DNA from 4 places in the Streptomyces sp. NPDC037288 genome. Region 3 is predicted to be linked to each of the others. Evidence: riboswitches for the same ligand, from Rfam matches in the RefSeq annotation. Region 3 holds a riboswitch; each other region holds the start of a gene.
What was found. Region 3 has a riboswitch for cobalamin ahead of ACZ7GZ_RS14985 (CbtB domain-containing protein). Riboswitches for the same ligand answer to the same signal wherever they lie in the genome.
Positions count from the first base shown of each region.

Region 1: it holds a riboswitch for cobalamin, as region 3 does, so the genes downstream of both, ACZ7GZ_RS28275 (cobalamin biosynthesis protein) here and ACZ7GZ_RS14985 (CbtB domain-containing protein) in region 3, are expected to answer to the same signal.
Region 2: it holds a riboswitch for cobalamin, as region 3 does, so the genes downstream of both, ACZ7GZ_RS22620 (ribonucleoside-diphosphate reductase subunit alpha) here and ACZ7GZ_RS14985 (CbtB domain-containing protein) in region 3, are expected to answer to the same signal.
Region 4: it holds a riboswitch for cobalamin, as region 3 does, so the genes downstream of both, nicT (Nickel transporter NicT) here and ACZ7GZ_RS14985 (CbtB domain-containing protein) in region 3, are expected to answer to the same signal.

Region 1 covers NZ_JBVJVY010000029.1:54,839-59,027, forward strand. The annotation lists gene ACZ7GZ_RS28270 (cobyric acid synthase) at 1-1,104, opposite strand, end outside; gene ACZ7GZ_RS28275 (cobalamin biosynthesis protein) at 1,101-2,054, opposite strand; cobalamin riboswitch at 2,159-2,300, opposite strand; gene ACZ7GZ_RS28280 (hypothetical protein) at 2,422-2,649, opposite strand; gene ACZ7GZ_RS28285 (inorganic phosphate transporter) at 2,682-3,932, opposite strand; gene ACZ7GZ_RS28290 (lysozyme) at 4,076-4,189, opposite strand, start outside.
Region 2 covers NZ_JBVJVY010000020.1:70,037-74,225, reverse strand. The annotation lists gene ACZ7GZ_RS22630 (DUF3311 domain-containing protein) at 1-59, shown strand, start outside; gene mctP (monocarboxylate uptake permease MctP) at 56-1,684, shown strand; cobalamin riboswitch at 1,853-1,992, shown strand; gene ACZ7GZ_RS22620 (ribonucleoside-diphosphate reductase subunit alpha) at 2,118-4,189, shown strand, end outside.
Region 3 covers NZ_JBVJVY010000010.1:134,420-138,608, reverse strand. The annotation lists gene ACZ7GZ_RS15005 (NIPSNAP family protein) at 1-124, shown strand, start outside; gene ACZ7GZ_RS15000 (histidine phosphatase family protein) at 375-956, shown strand; gene ACZ7GZ_RS14995 (hypothetical protein) at 975-1,313, opposite strand; gene ACZ7GZ_RS14990 (CbtA family protein) at 1,459-2,211, opposite strand; gene ACZ7GZ_RS14985 (CbtB domain-containing protein) at 2,234-2,455, opposite strand; cobalamin riboswitch at 2,493-2,632, opposite strand; gene ACZ7GZ_RS14980 ((2Fe-2S) ferredoxin domain-containing protein) at 2,831-3,238, opposite strand; cobalamin riboswitch at 3,295-3,409, opposite strand; gene ACZ7GZ_RS14975 (methyltransferase family protein) at 3,520-4,167, opposite strand.
Region 4 covers NZ_JBVJVY010000006.1:231,505-235,693, forward strand. The annotation lists gene thrS (threonine--tRNA ligase) at 1-139, shown strand, start outside; gene ACZ7GZ_RS10015 (nucleoside hydrolase) at 237-1,202, shown strand; gene nicT (Nickel transporter NicT) at 1,389-2,471, opposite strand; cobalamin riboswitch at 2,500-2,688, opposite strand; gene ACZ7GZ_RS10025 (ArsR/SmtB family transcription factor) at 2,767-3,111, shown strand; gene ACZ7GZ_RS10030 (glycoside hydrolase family 13 protein) at 3,208-4,189, shown strand, end outside.

The sequences.
Region 1 (4,189 bases), on a different contig from region 3:
CAGCACGCCGAGCCCGTCGACCGCGCCGGCCCGCGACTCGACCTCGTCCTCGATGTGCTCGCCGAGGATCTGGAAGCCGCCGCAGATGCCGAGGATCGGGCGTGCTTCGGCGGCCCGCCGGACCAGCGCGTCCGCGAGGCCCCGCTCGCGCAGCCACTCCAGTGCCCGCACGGTCCCGCGGGTGCCCGGGACCACCACGAGATCGGCGTCCGCCAGCTCCTCCGGCCGGTCCACGAACCGCACCACGACACCGGGTTCGGCGGCCAGCGCGTCCACGTCGGTGAAGTTGGACATCAGCGGGATCGCGCAGACGGCGACGCGCAGCACGTCCTCGCCGACCGGGGGAGCGACGGAGGACTCCCGGACGGTGCCGCGCAGCGACACCCGCAGTCCGTCCTCCTCGTCGATGCCGAGCCCGTGCCGGAAGGGCAGCACGCCGTAGGTGTGCCGCCCGGTGAGCCCGTGCAGCATCTCCAGGCCCGGCTCCAGCAGGGAGACATCGCCCCGGAACTTGTTCACCAGGAACCCGGCGACCAGCTCCTGGTCCTCGGGCGAGAGCAGGGCGACGGTCCCGAAGAAGGACGCGAAGACGCCCCCGCGGTCGATGTCGCCCACCACCAGCACCGGCAGGCGTGCCTGGCGGGCGATCCCCATGTTCACGATGTCGGTCCGGCGCAGATTGATCTCGGCCGGGCTGCCCGCACCCTCACAGATCACCGCGTCATACGTGCCCCGCAACTCGGCCAGACAGTCCAGTACCGTGCCGAGGAGCTTCTGCTGGCGCCCCCCGTGGTACCCGCGCGCGCTCAGCTCGCCCACCGGCTTGCCCAGCAGCACGACCTGGCTGCTCCGTTCGCCGCCCGGCTTGAGCAGCACCGGGTTCATCAGCGCGGTCGGCTCGATCCGGCAGGCCTGGGCCTGCATGGCCTGGGCCCGCCCGATCTCCGCGCCCTCCCGGGTCACGAAGGAGTTGAGCGACATGTTCTGCGCCTTGAACGGCGCGACCTTCACGCCCTGGCGCACCAGCCACCGGCAGATCCCGGCCGTCACGACGCTCTTGCCGGCGTCGGAGGTGGTGCCGGCGACGAGGAGACCCCCGCTCACTTGCCACGTCCCTTCAGGCTTTTGACGAGGTGGCGCGCGGCGACCGTGGTGCCGAGCGCGAGCAGGCCGACGCGGCGGGAGAGCCGTACGGCCCGGTCGATGTCGGTGACCCGGACGGCCCGTCCGGTGTCCCCGTTCAGCACCGGCCGGTGTTCGACCCGGCCGCTGTAGGAGAGCGTGCCGCCCAGGCGTACGCCGAGGGCGCCCGCGAAGGAGGCCTCCACGGGCCCGGCGTTGGGGCTCGGATGCCGGTGGGCGTCGGCGTTCCAGGCGCGCAGGGCACCGCGCGGGTCGGGTCCGGCCGCGGCGGCGAGTACGGCGGTCAGCCGCGCCCCCGGCCAGCCGGCCAGGTCGTCGAGCCGGGCGGAGGCCCAGCCGTAGCGCCGGTACCGGCGGGACCTGTGACCCACCATCGCGTCCAGGGTGTTGACCGCCCGGAACCCGAGCAGCCCCGGAACCCCGGCCACGGCCCCCCACACCAGCGCCCCCACGACGGCGTCGGAGGTGTTCTCGGCGACCGACTCGACCACCGCCCGGGCGATCCCGTCGGCGTCCAGTGCCTGCGGATCCCGGCCGCACAGATGAGGCAGCCGCGCCCGCGCCGCCTCGACGTCCCCGGCCTCCAGCGCACGCCCGATCGTGCGGGCCTCGCGGGCGAGCGACGTACCGCCGACGACCGCCCAGGTGGCGGCGGCGGTCAGTGCGAGGGAGGCGGTGGGAGAGGGGCGTACGGCGCTTGCGGCCACCGTGCCGAGTGCGACGGCGCCTCCGGCGCACACGACGGTGTGCAGGGCGCCCCAGCCGCGGTGGTCGTGCCACAACGCGCGGTCCACGGCAGCGGCCGCCCGCCCGAACACGGCGACCGGATGTCCACGGCGCGGATCGCCGAGGAGGAGGTCACCGAGAAGGCCGGCGGCGGCGCCGTACGCGTACATGCGATCGGCACCCATCGGCTCAGCCGGCCGTGGGTACAGGAGCGGGCCTGGTGCGGGTCCTTGTCCTTCGGCAGCCGAGCATGGCGATCCGTGTCCTCACTCAGGGTGTCCGCGCCCTGGTTCGACGAGATTCGGCGGTGAGAGTTCCTGGCTCCCGGGGGTTCTTCCCCGGTGACAGTGGCGGGACCGCGCCGGATTCGCACCGGCTTCCTCTCCTGCCGCCGTAGATGGCCTGGGCAGTCCACCACGCGCCCGGAACGGCCGTCAACTTGCCGTTGACCTGCACGGGGAGAGTGTGCCGATCCCCACATCGCGGGGCGTGCGGGGCATGGGAAAGGCCCCCCTTCCGCGGAGAGCGGGAGGGGGGCCTTCGCAGGGTGGGTCAGGGCTTGGCCACGATCAGGTAGATGCCGTACGCCACCGCCGCCGCGCACGCGGCGAAGCAGACGTAGGCGCCGGTGACGGCGAGGCCGGCGGAACCGCCCTGGGCCGCGGCCTTCTCGCGCCGGGCCAGACCGCCCACGCCGAGGGTGAACAGGGCCACCAGGCCCACCGCGAACGCGAGGCTGACGCCGAAGACGGAGCCGAGGGCCGCCCAGTCGATCTTCATGATGCTTCCTTCGGTAACCGGGGTGACCGGGGTCAGACGGTGGCGGCCGGCGGGGCGGCCGGGGTCGCGGGCTCGGCGGCGGCCGGGGAGGCGATCGTCGCCGTCAGGTCGCCGGCGAGCGTGCCCGCCGGGGGCGGGGTCACCGCGGCGATGGCGGTGGTCACCACGCCGGCCGGCTCCTCGGTGTCGGCGGCGACGTTGGTGTGGTCGACGACCTCACGGCGGGAGATCTTCCAGATCGCGGCGCTCGCGGCGACCAGGAAGACGGCGACCGCGGCGGTGCCCCAGTCACCGAGGTCCGTGACGGACTCGGCGCCCGCGCCGACCAGCGCGGCGGCCGGGAGGGTGAGCACCCAGGCGACGGCCATCCGGGTCGCGGTGGACCAGCGGACCACCCCGCCCTTGCGGCCGAGGCCCGCGCCCATCACCGAACCGGAGACGACGTGCGTGGTGGACAGCGAGAAGCCCAGGTGGGACGAGGCCAGGATCGCGGTGGCGGCGCTGGTCTGGGCGGCGAAGCCCTGGCGCGGCTCCAGGTCGGTCAGGCCCGTGCCCATGGTGCGGATGATGCGCCAGCCGCCGATGTAGGTGCCGAGCGCGATGGCCAGGCCGGCCGAGAGGATGACCCAGGTGGGAGGGTTGGAGCCCGGGGCGATGGCGCCGCCCGCGATCAGCGCGAGGGTGATGATGCCCATCGTCTTCTGGGCGTCGTTGGTGCCGTGGGCGAGCGAGACCAGGCCGGCGGAGGCGATCTGGCCGGCGCGGTAGCCCTTGCGGGTGGCCTCGCTCTCGGCCTTGCCACCGATGCCGTAGGAGAAGCGGGTGGCCAGCAGCGACGCCAGGCCCGCCACGACCGGCGCGGCGACCGCGGGCAGCAGCACCTTGGTGACCAGCACGTCGCCGTGCACGGCACCGAAGCCGGCGGAGGCGACGGTGGCGCCGATCAGACCGCCCATCAGGGCGTGCGAGGAACTGGACGGCAGACCCACCAGCCAGGTCAGCAGGTTCCAGAGGATCGCGCCGACCAGGGCGGCGAAGATGACCTCGGGACGGATGCCGGCCTCGTCGACGAGACCCTTGGAGATCGTGTTCGCGACCTCCACGGAGAGGAAGGCGCCGACCAGGTTGAGGGCGGCGGACATGGTTACCGCGATCTTCGGCTTCAGGGCGCCTGTGGAGATGGTGGTGGCCATCGCGTTCGCGGTGTCGTGGAAACCGTTCGTGAAATCAAACGCGAGTGCGGTTACCACCACAATCGCGAGGATCAGCGAGAAGCTTTCCATTTACCCAGGCAATCGTTCGAGGTCATTGGCTGGACGAACGTAGGCAACCTGGGTGAACGGAAGATGAACTGAGGCGGGCGTCGCGGTGTCCGTAGGGAGGGAGTGGTGTTCCGTTCGGCCCCCGCGGCCCAGGCGCCCCATGGCTACCGGCCCCGCGCGAGGGTCCGCAGCCGGCTCGTGGACCCGTTGAAGAGATTCTGGTCACCCGGCAGCCGGCCCTTGGTGCCGGACTGCCAGATGGTCCAGTACTGCCATCC
Region 2 (4,189 bases), on a different contig from region 3:
ACCAGCTGTGGCAGCGCGACCAGCGCGCCCGCGCTCACAAGGGCGGTGAGGCGAAGTGAAGGACGGTGTCAACGGCGTCGCGCTCGGCGTCTTCGTCTTCTTCTTCCTGGCCGTCACGGTCATGGGCTTCCTCGCCGCACGCTGGCGCAGGGCCGAGAACGAGCACTCCCTGGACGAATGGGGCCTGGGCGGACGGTCGTTCGGCACCTGGATCACGTGGTTCCTGCTCGGCGGCGACCTGTACACGGCATACACCTTCGTGGCCGTACCGGCGGCGATCTACGCGGCGGGCGCGTCCGGCTTCTTCGCGGTGCCGTACACGATCCTGATCTACCCGCTGATCTTCACCTTCCTGCCGCGCCTGTGGTCGGTCAGCCACCGCCACGGCTATGTCACGACCTCCGACTTCGTGCGCGGGCGCTTCGGCTCGAAGGGCCTGTCGCTGGCGGTGGCGCTGACCGGCATCCTGGCGACGATGCCGTACATCGCGCTCCAGCTCGTCGGCATCCAGGCGGTGCTGGACGTGATGGGCGTGGGCGGGGGCAGCAGCACCAACTGGTTCGTACGGGACCTGCCGCTGCTGATCGCCTTCGGCGTGCTGGCGGCGTACACCTACTCCTCCGGCCTGCGCGCTCCGGCCCTGATCGCCTTCGTCAAGGACGCGCTGATCTACGTCGTCATCGCGGTGGCGATCATCTACATCCCGATCAAGCTGGGCGGCTTCGACGACGTCTTCGCCAAGGCGGGCCACGCGTTCAGCCAGGTCAACCCGGCCACCGGCAAGCCGCGCGGCGCGCTCGCGCCGCCGGAAGCGGGCCAGTGGACGTACGCCACCCTGGCGCTGGGCTCGGCGCTCGCGCTCTTCATGTACCCCCACTCGATCACCGCGACCCTGTCCTCCAAGAGCCGCGAGGTGATCCGCCGCAACACCACGATCCTGCCGCTGTACTCCCTGATGCTCGGTCTGCTGGCCCTGCTGGGCTTCATGGCGATCGCGGCCGGCGTCAAGGTCACCAACGGCCAGCTGGCCATCCCCCAGCTGTTCGAGGACATGTTCCCGGACTGGTTCGCGGGTGTGGCCTTCGCGGCGATCGGCATCGGCGCACTCGTGCCGGCGGCCATCATGTCGATCGCGGCGGCGAACCTCTTCACCCGCAACATCTACCGGGACTTCATCAAGCCGGACGCCACGCCCAGGCAGGAGGCCCAGGTCTCCAAGATCGTCTCACTGCTGGTGAAGGTCGGCGCCCTGGTCTTCGTCCTCACCATGGACAAGACGGTCGCGATCAACTTCCAGCTGCTGGGCGGCATCTGGATCCTGCAGACCTTCCCGGCCCTGGTCGGCGGCCTGTTCACCCGCTGGTTCCACCGCTGGGCGCTGCTCGCCGGCTGGGCGGTCGGCATGGTGTACGGCACGGTCGCGGCGTACGGGGTCGCCTCGCCGACCCAGAAGCACTTCGGCGGCTCGGCCAAGGAGATCCCCGGCATCGGGGAGATCGGCTACATCGGACTGACCGCGTTCGTGCTCAACGTCGCCGTGACCGTGGTCCTCACCTTCGTCCTCAAGGCCGTCAAGGCCCCCGAGGGCGTCGACGAGACCAGCCCGGACGACTACACGGCGGACGCGGGCGACCCCGGCGTGCAGGCGGAACTGCCACCGGCGACGGCGGCAAGCGCGCACTAGCCGCACCTCGGCCGGGCGTACGGGCGGCTTTCCGTCCGCGTGTGCGCCCGGCCGTCGCGTCCCGGAACCGGTCCGGTGCCCAGCCGGGCCCTGCACCTCGGGAGTTGACCCTCCGAAGCCGAGCCGACACAACATCTGGGGGTGACACGACAGCACGGCACTAGATGTATGCTCATCCTCGCTGTCGTCGCAGGGGAATCCGGTGCGAATCCGGAACTGTCCCGCAACGGTGTACTTGTGCATGTCCGTTCCCGTGAACGCCGTGCACAGGAGTCAGTCCGAGGACCTGTCGACAGCGCACCCGGCCGTCCGGCCGGTGTGCCCTGAGACGTCCGGGCCTCGCGGAGTGGGCCGGTGGACGCGACGCCGTGTGCGCTCGTGGCTGCCCCCTGCCCTCCGCAAGGCCCCCGTGCCGAGCGAGGGAGAGCCCCACGTGACCATCGCGCCAGCAGATCCGGCTTCAGCCAGCGGCCTGGAGACCGACGGTCCCGGTACCGCGCTGCTGCGGACCCTGACCGAGCTGACCGCCGACCTCCCCGACGCCGACCCCGGCCGGGTCGCCGCCGCCGCGCTGCGCGGCCGGTCGGCGCGCGCCGACGAGGCGGAGTTGCGCGAGCTGGCCACGGAGGCCGCCGCCGGGCTCATCTCCGAGGACCCCGCCTACTCCAGGCTGGCCGCCCGGCTGCTGACCCTCACCATCCGCGCCGAGGCGGCCTCGCAGGGCGTGACGTCCTTCACCGGGTCCGTGGCCGTGGGGCACCGCGAGGGGCTCATCGCCGACCGGACCGCCGAGTTCGCGCGGCTGCACGCCGAGCGGCTGGACGCGCTCGTCGACACCGGCGCCGACGACCGCTTCGGCTACTTCGGGCTGCGCACGCTGCACAGCCGCTACCTGCTGCGGCACCCGATCACCCGCAAGGTCATCGAGACCCCCCAGCACTTCATGCTGCGGGTCGCCGCAGGCCTCGCCGAGGACGACAGCGTCCGCTCCGTGGACGAAGTCGCCGGGCTCTACGGGCTCATGAGCCGCCTCGACTACCTGCCGTCCTCCCCCACCCTCTTCAACTCCGGCACCCGGCACCCCCAGATGTCGTCCTGCTACCTCCTCGACTCCCCGCTGGACGAGCTGGACTCCATCTACGACCGCTACCACCAGGTGGCCCGGCTCTCCAAGCACGCCGGCGGCATCGGTCTGTCGTACTCCCGGATCCGCAGCCGCGGTTCGCTGATCCGCGGCACCAACGGGCACTCCAACGGCATCGTGCCGTTCCTGAAGACCCTGGACGCCTCGGTGGCGGCCGTGAACCAGGGCGGCCGGCGCAAGGGGGCCGCGGCCGTCTACCTGGAGACCTGGCACTCCGACATCGAGGAGTTCCTGGAGCTGCGGGACAACACCGGTGAGGACGCCCGCCGTACGCACAACCTGAACCTCGCGCACTGGATCCCGGACGAGTTCATGCGCCGGGTCAACGCCGACGCGCAGTGGTCGCTGTTCTCCCCGGCGGACGTGCCGGAGCTGGTGGACCTGTGGGGCGAGGAGTTCGACGCCGCCTACCGCAAGGCCGAGGACGCGGGCCTGGCGAAGAGGACGATCCCGGCCCGTGAGCTGTACGGCCGGATGATGCGCACCCTCGCGCAGACCGGCAACGGCTGGATGACCTTCAAGGACGCGGCCAACCGCACCGCCAACCAGACGGCCCTGCCCGGTCACGTCGTCCACTCCTCCAACCTCTGCACGGAGATCCTGGAGGTCACGGACGACGGCGAGACGGCGGTCTGCAACCTGGGCTCGGTCAACCTCGGTGCGTTCGTGAGCAACGGGGACATCGACTGGGAGCGCCTCGACGAGACGGTCCGCACGGCCGTCACCTTCCTCGACCGCGTGGTCGACATCAACTTCTACCCGACCGAGCAGGCGGGCCGGTCGAACGCCAAGTGGCGGCCCGTCGGCCTCGGTGCCATGGGTCTGCAGGACGTGTTCTTCAAGCTGCGCCTGCCGTTCGACTCGCCGGAGGCCAAGGCCCTGTCCACGCGGATCGCCGAGCGCGTCATGCTCGCCGCGTACGAGGCCTCCGCCGACCTCGCCGAGCGGAGCGGCCCGCTGCCGGCCTGGGAGAAGACCCGTACCGCCCAGGGTGTCCTGCACCCCGACCACTACGACGCCGAGCTCACCTGGCCCGAGCGCTGGGCGGCCCTGCGCGAGCGGATCGCGGCCGTCGGCATGCGCAACTCGCTCCTCCTCGCGATCGCGCCCACCGCCACCATCGCCTCCATCGCGGGCGTGTACGAGTGCATCGAGCCGCAGGTGTCGAACCTGTTCAAGCGCGAGACGCTGTCCGGTGAGTTCCTGCAGGTCAACTCGTACCTGGTGAAGGATCTGAAGGAGCTCGGCGTCTGGGACGCGCGGACCCGTGAGGCGCTGCGCGACTCCAACGGCTCCGTGCAGGACTTCGCCTGGATCCCGGCCGACGTACGGGCCCTGTACCGCACGGCGTGGGAGATCCC
Region 3 (4,189 bases):
CGCCGAGAACGACTATCCCCTCCTGCCCGTCCGCACCGGGGAGGACGTCCGGGTCTGGTTCGGCCCGGCCGGGCCACCACCCTGGCCGGTACGGACGCTTCGGCTGGAACCCGTGACGACGTAGCGGGGCGTCGGCTCGCAAGCGCTCGGCACAGGGGCCGTACCCGGGGGGCGATGTCGACGGTGTTGCGACCCAGCGAGTAGGCGAGCACTCGCGCATGAGCCGGCCGGCTGGTGGTCCGGGGCGCCCGGAGGCCGGCCGCTGGTCAGTGCCGATCGCGTGCGTCGCGGACGTGGGTACACTGCTGAACCCCCCTGCCCAGCGGGCCTCCGATCCAGTCCCGCCCCCTGACAACAGCAGCCGGAGCGACCGCTTGACCAGCCGAGTTCTTCTCGTCTCCCCCGCCATGAGCGCGTCGCTGCGGCAGACGCGGTTCGACGACGGCGGCTCGCTCGACGACGGCGGCGCGGCGCGGGCCCGGGCGGCGGCCGGGTCGCTGCCCGCCGCGGGGCGTGTGTCCGTCTCCCCCAGCACGCGCTGCCGGGAGACGGCCACGGCGCTGGGCCTCGACGGGGTGCCGGTGCCGGAGCTGGCGGGGCTCGACGTGGGCCGCTGGCGGGGCCGCACCCTTCAGGAGGTGGGGGCGGCCGAGCCGGAGGCGGTGGGCCGCTGGCTCACCGACCCCGGCTGCGCACCGCATGGGGGTGAGTCCGTGCAGGACCTGTGCGCAAGGGTCGCGCGGTGGCTGGCCGACGCGCAGGCCGTGGAGGAGCGTGCGGTCGCCGTCGTCGAGCCGGAGGTGGTGCGGGCGGCCGTCGTCGACGCGCTGGGGATGTCCGCCACGGTGTTCTGGCGCCTCGACGTGCCGCCGCTGAGCGTGACCGAACTCAGTGGCCGGGCCGGGCGCTGGAACCTGCGGCTGGGGCGTCCGCCTGCCGCTCCGGACGCCGATTAGGCGCCGCCGGCCGGCGGTTCACGCTGCCGAGTCCCGGTGACGGCGCAGCAGGGCCGTTATCGCGCAGCGCAGGCAGGTGCCGTCGGCGCTCGGCTCCGTGGCTTCGCGGTCGGGGCATGTCGGCGGCGCCGGGTGGGACCGTCCCCGGCAGCCGTCCCCGGAGGCCGCTATCAGGGTTTCCAAGTCGTGCAGGAGCTGCTCGGTGCGCTTGGCCTGCTGGGCGAGTACCCGCACGCGGGCGCTCTGGCCGCCTGTCTGCCGTCGGCTGGCAACCAGTTGCTCGTATTCCCGCAGGGTGAGGGCGACCGCGTCGCGGCCACCGAAGGTGATGTGGCGGGGCTGTGGGGCTCTGGCCACTCGGTTCCTCCACTCCTCACCGAGGTGATCCGCGGCCGGTCCGCCGGATTCCGTGCCCTGCCGGTGGTCCCGTGCGCGTCGGTGTCCGGAGAACGCCGGAGGGCCCCCGGATGGTTCCGAAGGGCCCTCTGTTGTCCGGAAGGGGTCAGTGCGCGGCCGGAACCGCTCGCCCGCTCCCGGCCGTCGCCGGCTCGGGCTTCAGCAGGCGCTCGGCCAGCTCGCCGAAGAGGAGGCCGAATCCACCCCACAGAGTGGTCTGGATCGCCAGTGCCGAGAGCCGGAACCGCCACAGGAGGGTGGCCGGGAAGCCCTTGGGCACCTCGTTGACGACGGGCAGGAACTGGTAGGCCAGCCCGATCACGACGGCGAACGCGGCCACCGCGACGACCGTCGCCCACCAGGTGCCCAGGCGGGGAGCCAGGCGCTTGCCCAGGAGAGTGGCGGCGATCGCCAGCAGGACGCTGAGCAGCATCATCAGGAAGTACAGCGTGGTCCGCTTGCCGATGGTGTCGGCGTTGCCCACCGACGGCGGGTTGGCCGGGTACTTCAGGAACGGCACGACGTACACGGCGAGCAGGGCGCAGCCCGACAGCAGCAGTGCCGTGGCGCGCGGGCTGAAGCGGCCCACGCGGCCCAGGGCGAAGCAGAAGGCGAGCGCGGCGATGCCGCCGAAGGCGACGCCGTAGACGAGGACTCCCGTGGCGAGGCCGGCGGTGGACTGCAGGGAACGGGAGACGACCTCCATCTCGTGTTCATGGGAGTGGGCTTCCTCGAAGCTGATCGCCTTGTCGACGCTCGGCTCACCGAGGACGTACGCCACGACGAGGGCGAGCACGCCGGCCGCCAGGCCGGCGAGCATGCCCCGTACGAGGAGGTTCCGTACCGTTGCGGAGTTCATGGGTGTGCGGTGTCCCCTTGCCTCAGTGGCAGGGGAAACCGAGCAGGTGGCGGGCGTCGTGCACCCACTCGTGGACGTCGGTGCCGTTGAGCACGGAGGTGGCGCCCTGCTCGGCGCCGACGAAGTAGAGCAGGATCAGCATCAGGATGCCGAAGAAGACCGCCCAGGGAGCAATCGCCTTCAGCGGCAGCGTGGCGGGAACGACGGGGGTGGTGGCTGTCGGCTGGGCGACGGTCTGCGCCATGGCAGAACCTCCTCTGGGAGTTCGCGTCCCATCTCGGTGGTGCACAGGACGACGGCCACGGGTCTGACTCACGGGATGCCGCGGGGGCGTCTCGCATACAGTGGCGCGACCGTGCCGGATTCCCACCGGCTTCCGTCTCGCCGTCGTCGATATCGGACCGACCGTACCGCGTGTCGCGCGCACGGCCAAGACCGCCTCCGGCCGCCGTGATCTTTCCCTCTCACCAGGCGTGACGGTGCGAGGCCGGTGGGACGGCGGCGCGGGCGGGGTCCAACCCGACGGTCGCGGGCCGAAGTTGTGCGCGGAGTGCGCGTCGGCAGCTCGCCCCGCACGGTGGCGTCCTGCGCCGGCTCGGTGCCGAACCGGACCCCCGGGTCAACGGGGATCCGCACGGCGCCGCGGCGGTGTGAAGGTGTACAGGTCGAGGATGTCCGGCTGGGGAGCGACGCCCGGGCCGCCCGCCCGCACCCAGGTCACGATGTCCTCGGTCGCGTCCGGATCGTTGACGAGTCCGAGCCAGACCGGCCGCGCACCGGCGGCCCGGCCCGCCGTGGACGGCTGTACGACGATGACGTTGGCCTGGTCGCACACGTCGAGGCAGTCGGAGATCCGCACCGGCATCTCCGCCCTCAGCCGTGCGGTCTGCGCCATGTGATCGACCCCGGGCACCTTGGGACTGCCGCAGCAGCAGTCCCGGCACACGACGACCCGGCACGGTGCTGCCGCGCTTCCCGTCACAGCGCCGCCGGACGCCTCTCGCGTCGGCCTCTCGGACACGCCCATGCCACTCCCCTCCCGGGGAGATCCGCCCCGGAGTGCGTCGAGGAGGCGACCGCGTGAGTCTCTGGCTCCCGGGTCGTCGCCCGCCCGGCCTGCCCCCCCCGGGGGGAGGCCTGCCGGAACTCGCTCACCGGTCACAGTGGCGGGACCGCGCCGGATTCACACCGGCTTCCTCGGACCGCCGTCGCCCTATGTCGCCGGTCATCATGCCATCACCGGGCGGAGCGCCGCGTGTGCCGTCACCGCCCGCGCCCTTCGAGGCGCGGTGGGGGCAAGCGACTGGGCTACCGCTGCACGCTGCCCGCGGGGCGCCGGCCGGCCCGGTGGCCCGTGCGGCGTATGTGGGGGATCAGGGCCGGGACTTCGGCGCGGTAGGCGTCGTAGGCGGCGCCGAACTGCCGGGCCATCAGGCCGTCCTCGGTCCTGACCCGGTGCAGCAGCCAGGGGACGGCGACCACCAGGAACGCCACCCAGACGCCGAAACCGCAGGCCAGCATGGAACCGGTGACCAAGCCGAGCAGCCCGGTGTAGATGGGGTGCCGGACCAGCCGGTAGGGCCCGTCCGTCCGGAGCTCGTGGTGCTCCCGGACCGTCGGCACACTGGCCCACATCGTGCCCAGCACCCAGCGGGCCCACAGCAGCAGGGCGGTCGAGGCGACGGCGAGCAGGACGCCCAGGAGCGCCGGCGCCGGCTGCCAGTACTGCAGCCGGCGCCAGAAGCCCTCGGAGCGCCCGACCAGGGTGAAGAAGACGGCGACGCCCGCGCTCAGCAGCAGCCGGCGCGGCAGTGTGCGGCGCAGTCCGCGCACCCAGCCGCGCAGTCCGGACCGGCTCTTCACACCGAAGTAGACAGCGCCCGCGACCCAGGCCGCGACGAAGACGAGGACGCAGACGTCGATGGTCAGGACAAGTGCCGAGTGAAGAGAACCCATGTCTCAAGAGTGCTCCGCGCAC
Region 4 (4,189 bases), on a different contig from region 3:
CGGCGCCCGTGAGGCCGGGGCCGGGCTGGCCGCCGTACGCCTGCGGGACGGCCGGCGCCCCGGGGAGCTTCCGGTGCCGCAGCTGCTGGCCCGGATCACCGCCCGGGTGGCCGCACGCGGCACCGGGCTGTGGGACTGATCGCCGGTGGACCGACGGCTGTGCGACTGATCGCCGTAGGGCTGATCGCCGTGCGCTGATCTAGGGTTTGAGCGTCGGTACGACGAAGGAGGCCGCTGTGACCGGTCAGCCCATCCCCGTGATCATCGACTGCGACACCGGCGTCGACGACGCCCTGGCCCTGCTGCTCGCCGTACGCCACCCCGGCCTGGACCTGCGGGCGGTGACCTGCGTGGCCGGGAACACGGACGTCGACGGCGTGGTCCGCAACACCCTGACCGTGCTGGAGCAGGCGGGCGCCCCGGACATCCCGGTGGGCCGGGGCGCCGAACGCCCGCTGATCGAACCCGCCCGCTCGGCCCGGCATGTGCACGGCTCGGACGGCATGGGCGACCTCGGCCTGCCCGCACCGGCCCGCCGCCCCGCCGACCTGGACGCGGTCGCCCTCCTGCGCCGCGAGATCCTCGCCTCCCCCCGCCCGGTCACCCTCATCCCCACCGCACCGCTGACGAACATCGCTCTGCTGCTGCGCAGCCACCCCGAGGTGACCCGCAACATCGAGCGGATCGTCTTCATGGGCGGCGCGGTGGCCGTCGGGAACGCCACGCCGGTCGCCGAGTTCAACGTCTGGCACGACCCGGAGGCGGCGGCGATCCTGCTCACGGCCGGCGTGCCGATCACCATGTACGGCCTGGACGTGTTCATGCAGGTCGTGGTGGACGCCCCGGACGTCCACCGGCTGCGCGCGAGCAGCGACCCCGGCACCCGGCTGGCCGGCGAACTCCTCGCGCACCGGCCGACCACGCAGGGAGAGGCCCCGGAGGCGGAGGAGGCGGGCGGCCTCGGCGACGCGGGCGCGGTGTGCGCGGTCGCCGACCCGGACGGCATCACCACCCGGCTCCTGCCCGTCGAGGTCTCCCTGGCGCCCGGCCCGGCCCGGGGCCAGACGATCGTCGACCGCCGCCCCCGCCCCGGCGAGTCCGAGATCCACGAGGGCAGGCGCGAACAGGCCCTGGTGGACGTGGCGTTGCAGGTGGACGTGGACCGGTACGTCAAGCTGTACCTGCAGACCGTGGAGCGCTAGCCGAGGCGGACCGCGGGCAGACGATTGTCGTCGGCCTCGACGACCAGGATGCGGCGGTGGCAGCCCGGACTTGCGGCGGTGGACGGCCAGATCACTCGCGATATCGGGGCGGTGGAAGGCGACGGTGACCGCCACCGTCCGGCACCTGAGCCACGGGCGGGCGTCCCGCCTCGGCACGCAGTGGTGCTAGTCGGCGGCGGCGGGCTTCGCCGTCCAGCGTTCCTCCACCTTGGCGAGGCGCCAGTAGGACAGTGCCGCCGCCCACACCACCACGAACAGGCCGACGATGAGGTAGCCGACGTTGTCCAGGTCGAGTCCGGCGATCCAGCCCGTGACGCCGTCGTGCAGGCCGAACTTCTCGTGCAGGACGCCGACCAGCTCGATCGTGCCGATGAAGAAGGCGACCGCGATGGACAGGCCGGTGATGGCGAGGTTGTAGAAGACCTTGCGGACGGGGTTGGAGAACGCCCACTGGTAGGCGAAGTTCATGAAGGTGCCGTCGAGGGTGTCGAACAGGCTCATGCCGGCGGCGAACAGCAGCGGCAGGCAGAGGACCGCGTACCAGGGCAGACCGGCCGCCGCGCCCGAACCGGCCATCACCATCAGCGTGACCTCGGTGGCCGTGTCGAAGCCGAGCCCGAACAGGAAGCCGAGCGGGAACATCTGGCCGGGCCGGCTGATCGATTTGGTGAGGCGGCCGAGGATCCGGTTCATGAAACCGCGTGCGTCCAGGTGCTGTTCGAGCTCCCGCTCGTCGTACGCCCCGGCGCGCATCGCCCGGAAGACCCTGAGGATGCCCACCAGGGCGACCAGGTTCAGGGCCGCGATGAGGTACAGGAACGTGCCGGAGATCGTCGTCCCGAGGAAGCCCAGCACCTGGTGGGTGCGTGAGTGCTCGTCCATCACCTTGCCGGCGAGCCGGGTGCCGCCGGCGATCAGCACCGCGAGGACGACCACCACGCTGGAGTGCCCCAGCGCGAACCAGAACCCCACCGACACCGGCCGCTTGCCGTCGGCCATCAGCTTGCGCGTGGTGTTGTCGATCGCGGCGATGTGGTCGGCGTCGAACGCGTGCCGCATCCCGAGGGTGTAGGCGGTGACGCCGAGCCCGATCCCGAAGGCGTCGGTACCGACCCTGTAGTGCTCGGGTACGACCAGCAGGAAGAGGATCCCGAAGGCGACGACGTGCAGGGCGACGATCACCGCCAGCAGTCCCGCCGTCTTCAGGGTGTCCTCGCGCCGCCAGCGGAAGGAAGCAGCATCGGCCATCGGGTTGAACGCTCCAGCACCTCGTGGATCACTTCGAAGTGCCGTGGCCGGTCTCCTGGCTTGGGGGGTCGTGCGTCCGCCGTCCCTGCCTTCCCAGTCGTACGACCGACCAGTGGCCCGGCTGCTGCCGGACGGGACGAGAACTCCCCGATCACAGTGGCGAGGGCCGCGTCGAGTTCTCATCGACTTCCCGAGCACCACGGCCCGCCCACCGTACGGGTGCGAGCCGGGCACTGCATAGCTGCGCACCCGTGCAGGTATGCAAGATCACAGAGCCGCCTGCGAGGATGGCGCCATGCATCTCGTGCCTGCCGACCGAGCCGACCGGCGCACCATCGACGGTCACCGGGTGTGCGAGGCGATCGCCGCCATCGGTGACGCGGACCGGGTGCGCGCCTGGGCCGGCCGCTTCTCGCTGCTGGCCGACGCCAACCGGCTCGCCCTGCTCCTCGCCCTGCACCGCACCGGCCCGCTCGCCGTCTCCGACCTGGCCGTGGCCACCGGAATGAACGATCCCGCCGTCTCCCAGGCCCTGCGGCTGCTGCGGGCGGCGGGCGTCGTGGCCGGGGAGAAGGAGGGGCGGGTGGTGCGGTACCGCGTGGTGGACGCCGAGGTGCGCGCGGTGCTGGACCACTGCTGACACGCTCCCCCGCGCGTCCTTGCGAAGGTTCCCTTTCCGGGTCATGTGGACAGATCTGTACTGTCGTCCTCCCCGAAGGGATCCCGTATGGCCCCTATGGCAGACCGCTCCTTGGACCTCTCCTCCAAGAACCCCGACTGGTGGCGCCAGGCCGTCATCTACCAGGTCTACCCCCGCAGCTTCGCCGACGCGGACGGCGACGGCCTCGGCGACCTGCGCGGCATCACCCAGCGCCTGAGCCACCTCGCCGGCCTCGGTGTCGACGCCCTGTGGCTGAGCCCGTTCTACCCGTCGGAGCTGGCCGACGGCGGCTACGACGTCGCCGACCACCGGGACGTCGACCCCCGCCTCGGCACCCTGGGCGACTTCGACGCCCTGGTCGGCGAGGCCCACCGGCTCGGCCTGAAGGTCGTCGTCGACATCGTCCCCAACCACACCTCGCACCAGCACCCCTGGTTCCAGCAGGCCCTGCGCTCCGCCCCCGGCTCCCCGGCCCGCGACCGCTACGTCTTCCGGCCCGGCCGGGGCGCGCACGGCGAACGGCCGCCCACCGACTGGCAGTCCGTGTTCGGCGGAAGCGCCTGGCAGCGCGTCCCGGACGGCGAGTGGTACCTCCACCTCTTCGCCCCCGAACAGCCCGACCTCAACTGGGACAACGAGGAGGTCCGCGCCGACTTCCGCACCACCCTGCGCTTCTGGTCCGACCGGGGCGTCGACGGCTTCCGCGTCGACGTCGCCCACGGCCTCGCCAAGGACCTCACCGAGCCGCTGCGGGACGTCGGAGACATCGGCGCCACCGGCGAGACGGCCCTGCCGCGCGTCCCGCCGGGCAGCCACCCGTACTGGGACCGCGACGAGGTCCACGAGATCTACCGCGACTGGCGCAAGATCCTCGACGCCTACAGCCCGCCGCGCACCGCCGTCGCCGAGGCCTGGGTCCCGGGCGCCCGCCGCGCCCTGTACGCCCGCCCCGACGAACTCGGCCAGGCCTTCAACTTCGAGTACCTGGAGACCGGGTGGGACGCGGAGGAGCTCCGGCAGGTCATCACCGACTCCCTCGCCACCGCCCGGGCCGCCG